Regions from separate parts of the Paenibacillus ilasis genome, predicted to be linked through region 1. Evidence: riboswitches for the same ligand, from Rfam matches in the RefSeq annotation. Region 1 holds a riboswitch; the other holds the start of a gene.

The links. Region 1 has a riboswitch for cyclic di-AMP ahead of ACETK5_RS00445 (TrkH family potassium uptake protein). Riboswitches for the same ligand answer to the same signal wherever they lie in the genome.
Region 2: it holds a riboswitch for cyclic di-AMP, as region 1 does, so the genes downstream of both, ACETK5_RS32350 (G5 domain-containing protein) here and ACETK5_RS00445 (TrkH family potassium uptake protein) in region 1, are expected to answer to the same signal.

The regions. Positions count from the first base shown of each region.
Region 1 covers NZ_JBHDJG010000001.1:64,207-73,036, reverse strand. Annotated here, with positions in the region: gene sdhA (succinate dehydrogenase flavoprotein subunit) at 1-1,456, opposite strand, end outside; gene ACETK5_RS00460 (succinate dehydrogenase cytochrome b558 subunit) at 1,473-2,141, opposite strand; gene ACETK5_RS00455 (LysR family transcriptional regulator) at 2,490-3,407, shown strand; gene ACETK5_RS00450 (potassium channel family protein) at 3,441-4,115, opposite strand; gene ACETK5_RS00445 (TrkH family potassium uptake protein) at 4,132-5,472, opposite strand; cyclic di-AMP (ydaO/yuaA leader) riboswitch at 5,537-5,681, opposite strand; gene ACETK5_RS00440 (CPBP family intramembrane glutamic endopeptidase) at 5,973-7,661, shown strand; gene uvrC (excinuclease ABC subunit UvrC) at 7,633-8,830, opposite strand, start outside.
Region 2 covers NZ_JBHDJG010000009.1:45,925-54,754, reverse strand. Annotated here, with positions in the region: gene rsmI (16S rRNA (cytidine(1402)-2'-O)-methyltransferase) at 1-569, shown strand, start outside; gene ACETK5_RS32365 (AbrB/MazE/SpoVT family DNA-binding domain-containing protein) at 834-1,088, opposite strand; gene ACETK5_RS32360 (HD domain-containing protein) at 1,412-2,701, shown strand; gene ACETK5_RS32355 (TatD family hydrolase) at 2,794-3,561, shown strand; cyclic di-AMP (ydaO/yuaA leader) riboswitch at 3,767-3,981, shown strand; gene ACETK5_RS32350 (G5 domain-containing protein) at 4,252-5,439, shown strand; gene rnmV (ribonuclease M5) at 5,626-6,177, shown strand; gene rsmA (16S rRNA (adenine(1518)-N(6)/adenine(1519)-N(6))-dimethyltransferase RsmA) at 6,174-7,058, shown strand; gene yabG (sporulation peptidase YabG) at 7,172-8,074, shown strand; gene veg (biofilm formation stimulator Veg) at 8,364-8,639, shown strand.

The DNA of each region.
Region 1 (8,830 bases):
GGTAACGCTGCTTCAATTCCTTGATTTTGCCGATGGTAGCTTCAAGCTTGTCATTGTAGCGAACCACCGTCATGTTGTTGGTCATCCATTCGCCGAGCTCTTTATGGATCACATAGGCATTCTCGGTTCCTTCCATCTTGAGCAGGCCTTCGTATTTGGTCGTTTGCTCTTTCGCTACGCGATCAAATACCGTGGAGGAAACATCCTCAGCTGACTTCTTCAGACCTTTGACATATTCAATCGCCTTCGGTCCGGCCACCATACCGCCGTAAATGGCGGAGACCAGAGAGTTCGCTCCCAGACGGTTCGCACCGTGATATTGATACTCGCATTCTCCGGCTGCAAACAGCCCTGGAATGTTCGTCATTTGGTTGTAATCGACCCACATGCCGCCCATGGAATAATGGACTGCCGGGAAGATCTTCATTGGAATTTTACGCGGATCGTCGCCCATGAATTTCTCATAAATTTCGATGATACCGCCAAGCTTCACATCCAGCTCTTTCGGATCTTTATGGGAGAGATCCAGGTAGACCATGTTCTCGCCATTGATGCCAAGTCCCATATCGACGCAGACGGAGAAGATTTCACGCGTAGCGATGTCGCGCGGCACCAGGTTTCCGTAAGCAGGGTATTTCTCTTCGAGGAAATACCAGGGCTTGCCGTCTTTATAGGTCCAGATCCGTCCGCCTTCACCGCGTGCCGATTCCGACATCAAGCGGAGCTTGTCATCGCCTGGAATGGCTGTCGGGTGAATCTGGATGAACTCGCCGTTGGCATAATGAACGCCTTGCTGATAAACGGCACTGGCCGCTGTTCCCGTGTTGATCACCGAGTTGGTCGTTTTTCCGAAAATAATACCAGGACCACCGCTTGCAAGAATGACGGCTTCAGCTTTGAACGCCTTGATCTCCATCGAGCGCAGATCCTGGGCAGCGATACCGCGGCACACGCCTTCGTCGTCGATGATCGCATTCAGGAACTCCCAGTTCTCGTACTTGGTCACAAGACCCGCGGTTTCCCAGCGGCGAACCTGCTCGTCAAGCGCATACAGCAGCTGTTGTCCGGTCGTTGCGCCGGCGAATGCGGTCCGGTGACGCTTCGTTCCGCCGAAACGGCGGAAATCAAGCAGGCCTTCCGGCGTACGGTTAAACATAACGCCCATGCGGTCCATCAAGTGGATAATGCCCGGAGCCGCTTCACACATCGCTTTGACTGGAGGCTGATTCGCAAGGAAGTCGCCGCCGTACACCGTATCGTCAAAGTGCTCCCAAGGAGAGTCACCCTCACCTTTCGTATTAACGGCTCCATTGATGCCGCCTTGCGCACACACGGAGTGAGAGCGTTTAACAGGTACAAGCGAGAATAGATGAACGTGAGCTCCTGCTTCGGCCGCTTTGATGGTTGCCATCAGCCCGGCGAGGCCACCGCCCACTACAATAATATTAGATGCCATTTTTCGTTCACTCCCCTTAACTTAAGACTGTCTTAACTACATCGATCGCTGCTGTCGCCGCCTGGAATTCGGAACTGCGGAATGCTGTCATAGCCAGAACGAACAGCAAGCTCATCACTACGAACAAGCCCATGCAGATGTAAGTGGATACCTTCTGCGCGCGTGGACCGACGGTGATGCCCCAGCTAACGAGGAACGCCCACAGGCCGTTTGTAAAGTGGAAGGCTGCCGAAACAACGCCGATGACGTACAGAGTAAACAGAATCGGATTGTTCATGATGCCGTGCATCGTGGCGCCCAAATCGTCATGCGTGATTTTGCCGATCATGATTTGGAAACGCGTATCGTACATATGCCAGATAACAAAAACGAACGTAATAACACCGGTGATCCGTTGGATGGTGAAGCGGATGTTCCGTTCATAGTTGTAATTGCCCACGTTGTTATTCGCCTGGTAAGCGATGTATAACCCGTAGACACCGTGATATAGCAGTGGCAGCCAGATCAGGAACAGCTCGAGGAAAAAAATCAACGGCATGCTGTTCAAAAAATGGACCGCGCTCGCGAAGCCTTCCTTTCCACCCTCGAAAGCCTTAAAGTTGGAAATCATATGGCTGAGCAAAAATGCCCCAAGCGGTATGACACCGAGTAAAGAATGCAGCTTTCTGGAATAATACCCTTTCATCAGTTGACGTTCCCCTTTCCAATGTGCAGCGTTTTCATTTTCAATCTTTCCTATTTTCAGAACAATTACACTTGCCCTGTCCTAAAGAAGGTTGTTCAAAAAGCCCGCTTTTGATCACGAAGTGAATCAGGAAGCCATTCGGCATCTAAACCGACCTTTATGAACACGCATTAACCGTTGCAACGACAAAAAGCTGCCTATTTCGGCATTCGTGTGAACAACTTGTGTCATGTTTCATGTTACTCCTTTTTTTCTTATAATGGAATTGCAATATAATTATTAATCGTTATAATCTATACGCATAAGCAATGTTTTGCACGCATGTCTATTTTATATAGGAGGAATTCCATGTTCGAAGAACTGGACATGTTCGCCGTCGTCGTAGAGCAATCCAGCATAAACCAAGCCTCCAAGCTGCTTAACTTGTCACAGCCAGCCCTGTCCCGAAAAATAGCCAAGCTGGAGGATCAGCTCGGGCTGCAGCTGTTCAACCGCCGGGGCAAACGACTGGAGCTTACCTCCATCGGGCAGATTGTGTACACTTTTGCCTTGGAGCAGAGACAGCAGCAGATCAAATTCATGCAGACTCTGGCCCATTACCGGGAGGGAGATCAGATCTCGATCAACCTGGGCGCCAGTCTGACCACCCTTCAGACTACCTTGCCCCCGCTGGTCAATGCCTTCATGGAGCGTCATCCGGCAGCGGAAATCAAGCTGATCACCGGCAAGACCCATGAAATCGTATCTTATGTAAGGGATAAACGGGTCGATGTCGGCATTGTCGCCTCCTCCATCAACCAGCCGGGCTTGAACTGCATCCCGCTGTTTGATGACCATCTGGAGCTTGTCATCCCGTCCTCACATCCGCTGGCGGAAATCGAGGATGTTGGCATCGAGCAGCTTCAAGGCTTGCCGATGATCATTTTCTCGACCGGAACCTGGTACCGCAAGCTGACGGATGACCTGTTCCACCGCTGGGGTATTATGCCGGATATCCGGATGGAGATCGACTCCTTCGAAGCGATTGTCAGGCTCATCCCGACCTGCAAGGCGGCCGCGCTGCTGCCCAAATCCTATCTGAGGCCGCAGCTGTTGTCCGATAACGGGCTTGTTGACATTCATATTCCGGCACTCATTGAAACCCGGCGAACGACTTCGCTGATCTACGGCCAGGCCTCGGAGCTGAGCAAGGCGGCCAGCCGCTGGATTGACGAAACGGAAATTCTGTTCCGTAAGCTCGAAGAGGATAAAATGAAGAAAACCTGACGGATATAAGGTCGTCAGGTTTTTCTTCTATATTTATTTTTCCAGCATATTCACGACCTCAGACTCAAAGCGATCCACATTATCATTGGACCCGATAACCACCATAATGTCGCCGGAGTTCACCACATCCATGGCTGTCGGGGCTACGATAATGCCGGATTGTTTATTCAGGGCCACCACGCTGACACCGTAGCGAACCCTCGTATTGAGCTCACTAAGCGTTTTTCCGTCCATGCAGTCCGTGACCGTCATCTCCACAATCAGATAGTCCTTGGATAATTCGATATAGTCGAGCAGGTTGGGCGTGACAAGCTGATGGGCTACCCGAATCCCCATATCCCGTTCCGGAAAGATCACCCGGTCCACGCCCAGCTTCTCCAGTGCCCGGCCGTGCAGCACCGAAATTGCCTTGGCAACGACCATGGCAACACCAAGCTCTTTCAACAAGATGGCAGATAAGATACTCATCTGAATATCGTTTCCGATCGCAACAATCCCGCAGTCGAAGTTACGGATACCGAGCGATTTAAGCACCTCTTCATCCGTAGCATCCGCCACCACCGTGTGCGTCAGCAGCTCGCTCATATCCTCGACGACCTCTTCATTGCGGTCGATGCCGAGCACCTCATATCCCTGTTCCATCAGCTCAAGCGCCAGGCTGGCGCCAAATCGTCCCAAACCGATGATTGCAAATTGCTTTGGTTTCATGTCTCTCCTGTACTCCTTATCCAATAATCATTTTGCCTTCCGGATGACGATATAATTCTTTACCCTTTTTCGGCCCCAGTGCATAAGCAAGCGTCAAAGGCCCCAATCGCCCTGCAAACATCGTAATGCTGATCAATACCTTCCCAAACACCGTCAGATCAGGCGTTAAGCCCATGGAGAGACCCACCGTACCGAAGGCGGACGTCGTTTCGAAGAGGATCTCCAAGAAGTCCCCTTCCTCTGTCGTCGACAGAATCATCGATACGGTTAGAACGAGCAGCAGGGCCAGTAATGCAATGGTCAGTGCCTTCAGCACCCGCTCCTGGGCCAGGCGATACCGGAACATGACGATGTCTTCACGCCCGCGCATCATGGCGATGACCGCCCCCACCATAATGGTGAAGGTTGTGGTTTTGATACCGCCCCCGGTTGAACCTGGGGATGCTCCGATAAACATCAGAATCACGATAAAAAATTGCGTGGCCTGTCTAAGCCCCGTAATATCTATAGTATTCGCGCCGGCTGTACGCGGCGTTACGGATTGGAATAACGCGCCGAAGAATTTTCCGCCCCAATTCAGGGAGCCGAGCGTCCTCGGATTGGTGAATTCGAATATAAGAATGACGATAAATCCAACCAGCAGCAGGGTAGCCGTCATGGTGAGCACCACTTTGGAGTGCAAGGAAAGTCTCCGCTGTTTCCGGAAATCAATCAGATCGGATAGGACGATAAATCCAATGCCGCCTGAGACAATCAAAAACATCACGACAACGTTGACTACAGGATCGTAGACATACCCGGTCAAACTCCGAAAATCACCAAACAAATCGAAACCGGCGTTGTTAAACATCGTGACCGCATGAAAGACACCGTAATAAATCGCCTGGCCAAGCGGCATATCGAACGCCCAACGAATCGATAGAATGACAGCGCCGCAGGCCTCGATGATGAGGGAGTACAGCAGCACTCTGCGAATCAGCCTTACGATTCCTTCCATCGAGGACTGATTCATCGCTTCCTGCAGAATGAGACGATCCTTGAGCGATATGCGCCTTTTGAGAGCCAAGGCAAATAAAGTGGCCATCGTCATGAAGCCGAGCCCGCCGATCTGGATCAGCAGCATGATCACGACTTCTCCGAAGGAACTGAATGTCGTTCCTGTATCCACCACAACCAGCCCCGTTACGCAAGTTGCCGATGTCGAAGTGAACAAGGCATCGATAAACTCAAGCGGTTCACCCGTACTTGTGGAAATCGGCAGCATTAGCAGCGCCGTCCCGATGAAGATAATAGCTGCAAACCCAAGCACGAGAATCTGCGGCGGAGACAGCCTGAGCCAGTTAAATTTAGAGTTCAATCGGTCACCTTCTTAAAAAAAATCAAGAAAAAAAGACACTGGAAAACGCAGTGCCCTTACGGTCTGGTTCCTGTGCTGCAGCCTACGAGGTTAGCTGACGGATTCGGGCATTTCCACAGGTCGCCCTATTCATTATTCTAGGAATAATGAAATTCACCCCAATTACATGGTTCCCCCATTTTCAGTACGAAATTCGGCTGGAATATTCGGTTCCTTGAAGCATGATGTGATTATAACGCAATCCGGTACGTAACCCAATGCCGTTTTTCACCCAAAAAATCTTTAAAAGAACGCGAATTGGGCATATTCAAGAATACAAGCATAGGGTTCTCTAACGTTTTCGAAACCTTTCATTCATTTTCATCGATTTATTTCATTATTCCGGATATTGGGATAAGCTGCTAATGACTTTCATAACTATGTTATATTGACTCTATGCGTTCTTAATCAGGCATATCGAATACCAGTGGGAGTATCAACTTTCTTAGAGGAGGAATTTCATGAATCGTGCAAGAGAGGCCTTGAAGCTGAAGCCCAATCTGAAACAGCTCATCGCGCCTGCCGCAGTCGGCCTGATTCTGTTCCTATTATTTCAGGTGTTTCCGTCGACGAATCCGGATTCGACCGAGATGGCAACCCCGAATATCATATCCAAGGAGCAGGCTCGGCAAGCGGCTTCAAGCTTTGCTCAGGAGTTTTTGCAGTTTACGGCTGCAAAAACGGATGACGCATTGGTTACATATCAATCCAAATCGGAACTTTACGGATATCTGGCGAAGGAAAAGAAACTTTCGGAATACAACAAAACCTATGAAGCCAAATATCCCTATGACGTATACCGCGTTCGCTTCAGCGAACCGGGAGGCGATGCCCTCAATGTGGACGTGCACATGCAAAATTCAGGCATCGTCGGCTTCTCGTACGATTTCGCCCGCTCCAGCTATGAACGGATTGAGCTGAACAAGGGCGATGTACAAAGGCAGATGCTGCTTGTCGTCGAGGACGGCATGTCATTAGCCGAGAAGCAAGCTCTCGCAGAGCCTTGGCTCCAACGAGCGGGCTATGATCCGTCGCAACTGGAGCTGGTTACGCGGGAAGGGGAACCCCGGCTCCGGTATGTGGACCCGGAATCCAAGATTGGCGATTCCAGATTGGAGCACCGTTTCACCTTCGAACAGGGGAAATTACGCTCCTATGAGCCATCCTTTTCAGTCCCGGCCGCCCATTCCGCCTATGTCAACAAACAGACCCAGGATGCAACGCTGCTGACGCTTGCAGGGTATGGCCTGTTCACCCTTATCCTTGGCATTCTTGCGATTGTATACAGCGTGAAGACCAGAGCCTATACGTCCTTTAAGCGCGGCCTGTTCCTATCGGCGCTGCTGTTTATCATTCAGATGTTGAATACGTATAATCTGATTCCCGTTTTCCAATCCGAGGGGATGTCGCAAACCGGTATAATCGGAATGATGATTTTTTATGCGGTCTATTCGCTTATCTTCTCCGCGCTGCTCTATTTCTCCCTTGTCGGGGGCAACGGGCTATGGCAAAAAGAAGACGGACTCAATCCATGGCCTCGAGCCAAAGAACCCGGATACGGACAGTATGTACTGGACAGCATGAAGCTGGGGTATATGTGGGCTTTCATCCTGCTTGGGGTCCAATCCATTATCTTTGTCGTTCTGGGCCTAACCTTAAATACATGGTCCACCACGGATGCCACACAGTCTCCTTATAACATGCTCTATCCTTGGCTGTTTCCACTGATGGCTTGGCTGGCCGGCATATCCGAGGAGGCCGTCTATCGACTGTTCGGCATCAAAATGGTGAAAAAGATCGTCCGCAATACGTTTGTGGCCAGTTTAATTACCTCGCTCATTTGGGCGCTTGGGCATACGCTCTATCCGATATACCCTGTAATTTCCCGGCCCATTGAACTGGTTATCATCGGCTTGCTGTTCAGCTACATCTTTTTGAAATACGGGTATTTGGCGGCCATGTTCTCCCATGTCATCTTTAACAGCATCTTGATGGGCATTAGCCTGATCCTGCTCAAGGACACCAGCAACTTGCTGATCGGTGCTTTCTACATGGTACTTCCGGCGATGGTCGCGTATGCGATTTACCGTTTCAATCCAACAAAAAAAGAGAAGCCGTATGTCACGACTCCTCCTCACGAAGTACCTTAAGAATTTCCGTTGCTAATTTCTCACCGATTGAAAGGGGCTTGAAGTCTTCGACTGAAGCCTCTTTTATTTTTTTGACCGAGCCAAAATGCTTCAACAGGAGCTTGCGGCGCTTCTCTCCAATGCCCGGGATGGAATCCAGCTTAGAGGATACCATCGATTTGCCGCGCTGTTCGCGGTGGAAGGAAATCGCAAAACGGTGAACCTCATCCTGAATGCGCTGCAGCAAATAGAACTCCTGGCTGTCCCGGGGCAGCGTAACCGGCTCCGGCGGGTCTCCGACCATGAGCTGCGCTGTTTTATGCTTGGCATCCTTCACAAGCCCGCAGACCGGGATAAACAACCCCAGCTCATTCTCCAGTACATCGATGGCGGCGGAAATCTGTCCCTTCCCTCCATCGACCACAATCAGATCGGGAAGCGGCAAGTTCTCCTTCAAGACGCGCTCGTACCGCCGCCGGATCACTTCACGCATCGTATCATAATCGTCGGGTCCCAGCACGGTACGGATCTTGTACTTGCGGTATTCCTTCCTGTCCGGTTTCCCATTGGTAAAGACGACCATGGCCGATACCGGATTGGTCCCCTGAATGTTCGAGTTATCAAATGCCTCGATCCGGTTCAGCGACTGGAGGCCGATCACTTCGCCCAGATTTGCCGCTGCGACCGAGGTGCGTTCTTCATCGCGCTCAATCAAGCGGAATTTCTCGTCTAAGGACACCTTCGCATTATCCAATGCCATGCCCACCATCTGTTTCTTCAAGCCGCGCTGCGGGACATGCACCTTCACGCCGAGCCATTCCTGCAGGGCGGCAGCCCCTCCGGCTGCATCCACGATGCCAGCAGCTTCCGCCTGCTTCTCCTGTGCCTCGGCAAGGGCTGCCTGCTGTTCATCGGATATCCCTGCGGAAAGCGGATTCGCCGTAACCACGGCTGCCTCGGCGTTTCGTCCACCTTCATCCGCAGCCGTTCCCGCAACCGACTCTGGATCAGCCTCGTCTATCCACAGAGGCTCAGGCAGCAGAATTTCCTGCGGCAATGCAGGATTATCACTGTAATACTGGGCAATAAAAGACATAAAGTCGCTGTGCGCATCGCCGTAGAACGGAAAAACGGACTTGTTGCGCTGCACCATTTTCCCTTGGCGCATGTACAGAATCTGTACGCACATC
Region 2 (8,830 bases), on a different contig from region 1:
GCAGTGATCTGGTTTCACTTGCGATTGAAGCAGGAATTTCGGTTATTCCGATCCCGGGGGCCAATGCCGCCCTTTCCGCCTTAATCGTGTCGGGTTTGCCGACCGAACGGTTTACGTTTATCGGCTTTTTGCCGCGGGAGCGTAAAGATATTATCCAGCAGCTGCAAGCATTGCAATCGGCGCAGGGAACGTTATTATTTTATGAATCTCCGCATCGCGTGAAAAAGACCCTGGAGATCCTTCAGGAGGTACTGGGAAATCGGAAGGTGACCTTGGCTCGTGAACTGACCAAGCGCTATGAGGAATTCTTGCGTGGAAGCATCTCCGAATGTCTGGACTGGCTCGCGGAGCATCCGCCATTGGGAGAATATTGTTTGGTGGTTGAAGCCGGCAGTGCAGAAGAGGAGCTTAGAGAGAAAAATGCCTGGTGGCAGGAGCTTTCGCTGGAGGAGCATATGGAACATTATGAGCGGGAAGGACTAAGCCGCAAGGATGCCATGAAAAAAACCGCGGGTGATCGCGGTGTATCGAAGCGGGATATATATAACGCGCTCCTGACGGAGTCGTAATAAAATAACTTGGCGCAGGGGGATAACAAAATAGCCCCACAAAGTGGGGCCTATGCTTCGATGCGTATTCCAATTACTTTGCGGGGACCCCAAAACATATAAATGCGATTAAAGAATTGCTTACGCTTCGCTGTAAACTTATACACTTTAATCTCAAAAAAAAGACCCTCCTGCGGCCGGGTTCATAGCCGAGGAAGGCACCAAGGAGATATGAAAAAGGTTAGAATTAACAAAATGTAATAATGCTATTATATACTAAAAATCTTAATTTGTCACAGGTGTAGGGATTTCCGAGATACATTCATGGCAAACAATTTTACCTTTGAAGTAAGTGACATTCTCAGCGTTACCACAGAAGATGCAGGCAGGCTCATATTTCTTAAGCATGATGCGTTCGCCGTCTACATAAATCTCCAATGCATCTTTCTCACCAATTCCAAGCGTACGGCGTAACTCGATCGGAATGACGACCCGTCCAAGCTCATCGACTTTCCTTACAATTCCTGTTGATTTCATCATAACTTATAAATGCCCCTCTCGCCATAATTTAAAAAAGTCATAATTCGACATAGTTCTAGTTTTTATGTTATTTATAGTACCAACGATTCCCAAAACAGTCAACCTATATTTTTGAAAAATCGGAACCTATTTACGAAAGTATAGTGAACAGAACCCTTGTATAGCAACGTAATTACCATAATCGATCCAATTTTTACTGTGATTTTCGATTTGTCGATTTGGAAAGCGTAATTTTACCTTATTCGACATGGTTCGACATTAGATGTCAAAAGAAGTGTTTATCGGTTAATACCCAAATCGAAACGATAAGGAGTTGAGATGGAATGCATTCACCAATTTCGGAAGAAAAAGTGTTTAAGGATCCCGTCCACAATTATATTCATGTGCAAGACGATATCATATGGCGATTAATTGATACCCCGGAATTCCAGCGGCTCCGCCGGGTGAGGCAGCTTGGGACCTCATTTCTGACCTTTCACGGGGCTGAACACAGCCGATTCTCCCATTCACTGGGAGTCTATGAAATTACGAGAAGAATCATCTCTCAATTTGAACGAAGGGGATACTCCGATTGGCCAGTCGAGGAAAGGCAGGTTGCGCTCTGCGCGGCCCTGCTGCATGATGTGGGGCATGGACCTTTTTCCCATTCTATAGAAGAAGCCTTTCATATGAATCACGAGGATTGGACATGCCGAATTCTGCTTGGGGATACTTGCGTCAATCAGGTACTGCGGGAGCTCGGAGCGGATTTCCCCGAGAAAGTGGCTTCGGTTATTAACAAAACCTACGATAAACCGATCGTGATAAACCTGGTCACTAGTCCGCTGGATGCAGACCGGATGGATTATTTGCTAAGGGATGCGTATTATACGGGGGTTAATTATGGAACGATTGATATTGACCGGATCTTGCGGATGCTGCGGCCATACCGGGATCGGGTCGTTGTAAAGGAATCAGGCATGCACGCCGTGGAGGATTACCTGATGTCACGGTATCAGATGTACTGGCAGGTATATTTTCATCCCGTCACGCGAAGCTCCGAGATCATCCTGCGCCAAATCTTCCGCCGGGCAAAAGAACTGCATGACAGCGGGTATGCTTTCCGGTTCATGGTAGAGCCGCTTCCTGCGTTGTTTGCAGGCCATATTGACGTGAATCAATACCTGCGTCTTGATGAAGCCCTGATTCAAACCTCCTTTCTGCAATGGACGGAGGAAGAAGACAAGCTTCTTAGCGAATTATGCGGCCGTTTCATGCACCGAAAGCTCTACAAATATGTAGAAATCGACAATATCGATCTGGAAACCATCGACGGGATACGCCAAGCGTTCCGTACCGTGGGATTACATCCGGAATATGACCTGGAGATTGATTTTCCAACCGATCTTCCTTATGATAAAGTTCATTCCGATATGCCGCTTAACGAGAAACAGATTCTGCTTCTAGATCGGCATGATGAGCTGAAGGAAATCTCGGAGGTATCCGATATTGTACGCTCGATCAGCGGCATTCATAAAGGACGATACCATCTTTATTATCCGGAGGAGAAGGTGGGTCCGCTGCTGGCTCAAATGCCGGAGAAGATAGCCGGTGTTTTCAAACAACAACATTAACCCAGTGGGAATAATAACGCTTGGTGCATTTGTAATTTACCCAACTAATGGAAGATATACGACACAGAAACGACAGGAAGGAGAGTGTGATTATTATGCTGTTCGACACGCACACTCATATGGACGCTCCCCAATTCGACGAAGACCGGGAAGCGGCTATCCAGCGGGCGCTTGAAGCCGGCGTCACCAGGATGATCAATATCGGATTTAACCGGGAGACGATCCCGACCACGATGAAGCTGGCAGAGACTTATGATTTTATTTACGCGGCGGTGGGCTGGCATCCTGTAGATGCGATTACCATGGAGGATCAGGATCTCGATTGGATCGCTGCTTTATGCAGTCATGAGAAAGTGGTGGCAATCGGCGAGATCGGTTTGGATTATTATTGGGATACATCCCCGAAAGAAGTCCAGCACCGTGTGCTTCGACGTCAGATCGGACTTGCCCGGGAGTTGAACATGCCCATTGTCATTCATAATCGGGATGCGCATGAAGATATCGTTAACATTTTGCGGGAGGAAAAGGCCTCCGAAGTCGGCGGTGTCATGCATTCCTTCTCCGGAAGCTGGGAAACGGCCAAAATGTGCTTGGATATGGGATTCCATATCTCATTTGGCGGGCCGATTACGTTCAAGAATGCGAAGCAGCCCAAAGAGGTTTTGGCACAGGTTCCGCTTGATCGATTATTGATCGAAACGGACGCGCCTTACCTGACACCCCATCCCTTCCGCGGAAAACGAAATGAGACCGCATATGTAAAATTGGTGGCGGAGGCGGCAGCCGAAATTCGAGGGTTGTCCTATGAGGAATTGGCCCAAATTACCACCAAAAATGCGCTGGAACGATTTGGCATTTAACGAAAACGAGAGCAAAAGTGATGAAAAAGAGAGCAATCGCGATTAATTAAAGTTTTTTAATCAGAAAAGGCGTTGATATTACAATATTTTAACCTTTTACATGAGAAAATGTGGTTGAATGTTGCTTTACAACCTGCATGTAAACAGGATATCATCTTTTCAGTGATAAGAAGCTGTGATGTGCAGATCGCAGCCGAATATTTCATGAACCGTCTCGCTTAATCTCCGAAATTCTGGAGAACGGGGGAACCGATACTGCAGTGCATACTGGTCTGAATGCACGAAGCTGTATTTGATTTCTTTTTCGGGTCTTTGGGGTGAATTTGAAGGATCTCGCCATGAGCGGGTATCCGGATATAGGGCGTCTCTCTTACGTCCGAACCCGACAGCTAACTCCGTAAGCGAAATAAGAGGGGAAATCTCGTGCATACCATTTCCATGATTTCATTCATCAGGAAGCCACGTTAGAGCCTCTAGTACTCTTTCAATGGCTTTCTTTTATTTTTGAATAATGGAGAAGGGATCATCATACTCTTGGTAAACAGGAGGTGATGGCAGATGGACGGAAGACGGGAATTGACGCAGGGTGTAGATAGATAGCAGGATGCCCTGTGAGAAAAATTGCTATAGTCACGTCAAATGCATTCATGCGTTTACCTAGACGGCGGGACTATGAAGGAGGATGGAATAGTGGGCATTTTTCAACCTGAAGAAACCCATGAATCACAATCATCCAGCATGTCTTACGCATTGAGATGGAAGCATGACAATTTGCGTCAACTGATGTTGCTCGGCGCCATGGGTGCCGTTACGGTATCACTTCTCATATCGTTGGTTGTACATGATCAGGCAGGCAAGGAGGTTCAGCTTGTCGTCGACGGCCGGGTCACTACGGTGGAAACACGTGGATCGTTGCTGCAGGAATTGCTGGATGAGCAAGCGATCACGTTGAGTCCCCAGGATCAGATTTCGATGCCTCTGAACGGCGCGATCCAGGACGGAGACCGAATTATCATTGAACGGGCAATTCCAGTCAAAGTTACGGTAGGCAGCACAACCAAAACCATATTTACATCCCAGGATACGGTTGATCATGTACTCAAAGAGGCTGGCGTTACGATCCAGGGTGAAGATATAGTACAACCGTCGCAAGACACGAAGCTGACCAGCAATATGAATATCCATGTCGTTCGCGTCACGAAACAAAAAGTCAAGGAGACGGAAGACCGCGAATTCCGCGTGATCAAGACAGCCGACCCATCGCTTGAAAAGGGCGATAACCGCGTCATTCAGCGGGGCGAGCCTGGTCTCATGGTGAACCATTACGAGAAGGTCTACCACAATGGCAAGCTGGTTTCCAAGACGAAGGTCTCCCAAGAGATTGAGCGCAGAACGAAGGATAAAATCATTGCCGTAGGCACGAAAAAAGTGGAGAAGCCTGTTATCGTTCAGGCGGCAGCCACCGATGTAAAAGCTACACCGGCTAAATTGTCGGGCACGAAAAAAGTAACGACCGCCAAGGCTGTGGAGAACAATGTAGTCTCCCGCGCAGGCGTTGATTTTAAATACAAGAAGGTATTGAACAACGTGTCGATGACGGCGTATTCCGCCGAGCAGCAAGGAATCGGTACGCGCACTGCATCCGGCACACGCGTTACTGAAGGGCGCACCATCGCCGTTGACCCTAACATCATCCCAATCGGATGGTGGGTCTATATCGAAGGCATTGGCTTCCGTCGTGCTGAAGATACGGGCGGTGCCATCAAAGGCAACAAAATCGATGTTTATTACGATTCGTTGAAATCGGCCATGAATTTCGGCCGGAAGAGCGGCCGCACCGTTTACGTGATCGGTCCGGTTAAGCCTGAATTGAACTAGACGCATGAATTCCAATTTACATTGCCATTCTAATGCTATACTATTTAGCTTATAATATATGATGATCAAGAAGAGGGAATATTTCCTCTTCTTTTGTTTTGTTAAGAACGGAGTATTTAAGGCCAAGTTGGTTGAACCTTAAAGTTGTACAGGCCTGCTTTGCTTGGGAAGGAAGAGAACGAACGCATGATTAAAGAAGTGATTGTTGTGGAAGGCAGAGACGATACCGTTGCCATTAAACGGGCCGTAGACGCCGATACGATCGAAACGGGCGGTTCAGCGATCAACAAGCAAATCCTGAAACGCATAGCGCTTGCCCAGGAGCGCAGAGGCGTTATTATATTGACAGATCCTGACCATGCAGGGGAGCGGATCCGCAAAATCGTGGATCAGGGGGTGCCTGGCTGCAAGCATGCCTTTATTCCCGAAGCAGATGCTACCCGCAAAGGGGATATCGGCGTGGAGAATGCCTCGCCAGAGGCGATACGGCGTGCGCTGGATCGGGTTCATACCTCCTTTGAGGGTGGAGAGAGCCTGATCAGCTTGGAGGACATGCTGGAGGCTGGATTATCAGCGCACCCGGAGGCGGCGGCAAGACGTATGGCGATGGGAAATCTGCTGGGGATCGGATATTGCAACAGCAAGCAATTCCATAAACGATTGGCCATGTTTCAAATATCGCGTGAAGAATTTCTGGCCGCACTTGCACAACTGGAAGAAGGGGGCGTAAGCCAATGAATCGGATCGAGGATATATCAACACCAAGACGGACGAAGGAGATCATCTCACGGCATGGATTCTCCTTCAAGAAGAGTCTGGGTCAAAACTTTCTCATTGATCAGAATATTCTGTATAAAATTGTGGAAGCTGCAGGACTGGATGAAGATAAGGGAGCTCTTGAGATCGGTCCTGGTATCGGTGCATTAACCGAGAAGCTGGCACAGACGGCAGGAACCGTCACCGCGGTCGAAATTGATCAGCGCCTGATTCCCATCCTGAGGGAGGTCCTGGAGCCCTATGAGAATGTGAAGGTGCATCATGGGGATGTACTGAAGGTCGATCTTCATGAGCTGTTCCGTCAGGATTTCGCGGACGTATCGAAGGTAAGTGTGGTTGCCAATCTGCCGTATTATGTTACGACGCCGATTCTCATGAAGCTGCTGGAGGAAAAGCTGCCGTTGGAGAATATTGTGGTGATGATTCAGAAAGAAGTGGCAGAGCGGATGGCAGCGGCACCGGGAAGCAAGGATTACGGCAGCCTTAGTATTGCCGTTCAATATTACAGCGAACCTAAGCTGGTCTGTATTGTGCCGCACACGGTGTTTATCCCGCAGCCGAATGTCGCATCGGCGGTTATCCGCCTGGCGGTCCGGGAACAGCCTCCTGTCAGCGTAGAAGACGAAGGGTTCTTCTTCGAGGTGGTCCAGGCTTCTTTCGCACAGCGGAGGAAGACGATTGCCAACAATCTGAAGAGCCGGTTTTTTCCAGGGGAAGGTCGTGAACGGCTGGAACAATTGCTCCAGCAAGCGGGCATCGAGCCCTCACGGCGCGGTGAGACCCTGAGTATTGAAGAGTATGCCCGGCTTAGCAACATATTGTACAATGCGGATATACGTTAATACAGCCATTAGAGAGCCCATAAGACCCGTCGAGGTCTCAACGCGATAAATTGATGTTTCGTAAGAACCAATAGTCACAGTAGCCCATACCATAGGGTAGGGGTGATGTTGTGATGAACTTGGGAGACTTGGTCGTTCGTAAATCCTACGGCGGCGATGTAACGTTCCGGGTAGAAGGCATGCGGCAAAATAATAATATTGTCATCAAAGGGACGGAATTCCGGTTACTGGCCGATGCTCCCGCTGATGATCTGGTCACGGTCCCGCATCCCACCTTAAGCGAACGAACAAAGCAGGCACAGATCAAAGCCAATGAGTCGCTGGACCGCCTGCAGAAGCACAGACAGGAGCAGGGCGAGCGTCAACTGGCGAGCCTGCGCAATATTGAAGGCGGACAGCTTGCGGATAAAGGTTATTTTGACGTGCCGGGCAAGGTGCTGCATTTGGATGGAGATCCCCAATACCTGAAAAAGAGTTTGACCTTGTACAATCAGCTTCGGGTCCCAGCGGAAGGCCATTATATCAATGAGTCGGGGATGGCCGATTCATTATATCGTCTTCTTCCGCGGGTAAGACCTGATATCGTTGTAATTACAGGTCATGATGGTGTTCTGAAGAGACGACAGCCATACGATTTATTTAGCCTGGACAGCTATAAGAATTCACACAACTTCGTTACGGCCATTCAGGTAGCTCGTCAATATGAGCGCAATCTGGATTCCCTGGTCATTGTAGCCGGGGCGTGCCAATCGCATTTTGAAGCGCTGCTGCAGGCTGGAGCCAATTTTGCCAGCTCACCAGGGCGAATCCTCATCCATGCGCTGGATCCCGTCTACGTCGCCGCCAAGGCAGCCTATACGTCGGTCAGGGATACCGTGAACATCCATGATGTCGTTCATCATACGATCAGCGGCAGCCAGGGCGTGGGCGGAATCGAGACGAGAGGCAGCTATCGGATCGGCCTGCCCAAGCTTCAGGATTTGTCCACGTTGAAGGTTACGCCTTCGGTTAGTTAAGTCCGTACTGTGTTCTGAAGGTGGCGTATCGGCCATTGGAGAAAGACCCGAGAAGAACCCCACAAGCTGGGGTTTTTTATTTTTTGTTTCAATTCTTTAAGAAAGTTGTCAAAAAAAATACATAAAGCTTGTCAATTTAGCGCATATTAAAGCAAATGCACACGAGAAATACAGGGTCAAAAAAAATACGTTGACAATATATTTTTGATGCTGATATAATTAATGTTTTTGAATTGACAAATGACTGAATCTTTTGTATAATGGACAAGGAAAGAGGTGGTCGTCGACAATGGCTAAAAACGCGCTGTTGGAAATCAAACGCAGTCTCGATGCCCATTTAGGGCAAAAAATTACGCTTCGGGCTAACGGTGGCCGTCGGAAGACCGTCGAGCGTACTGGTGTTTTGGAAGAAACGTACCCTTCTGTTTTCATTGTGAAGCTGGATCAAGACCAGCAAACTTTTAAACGTGTGTCCTACAGTTATGCCGATATTCTGACCGAAACCGTGGAAATCATGGTAACCGGTGATGACAACGAGATGCGAATCACCTATATCAAGTCATAACGATATGTCATGAGAGAGCAGTCTCCACTTACAGGGAGGCTGTTTTTTGTTGCCATCGATCCGGGGGGAATGACAAGAGGGGGTTGAACACATACTAAGGCTGCGCGAAGGCTTCTTCATCCGTTCCATATGCGGTGATGGAGGTTAAGCTTGCAGGGTTCTTAAAAAAAGCCACTGCATCGCGCCGGATG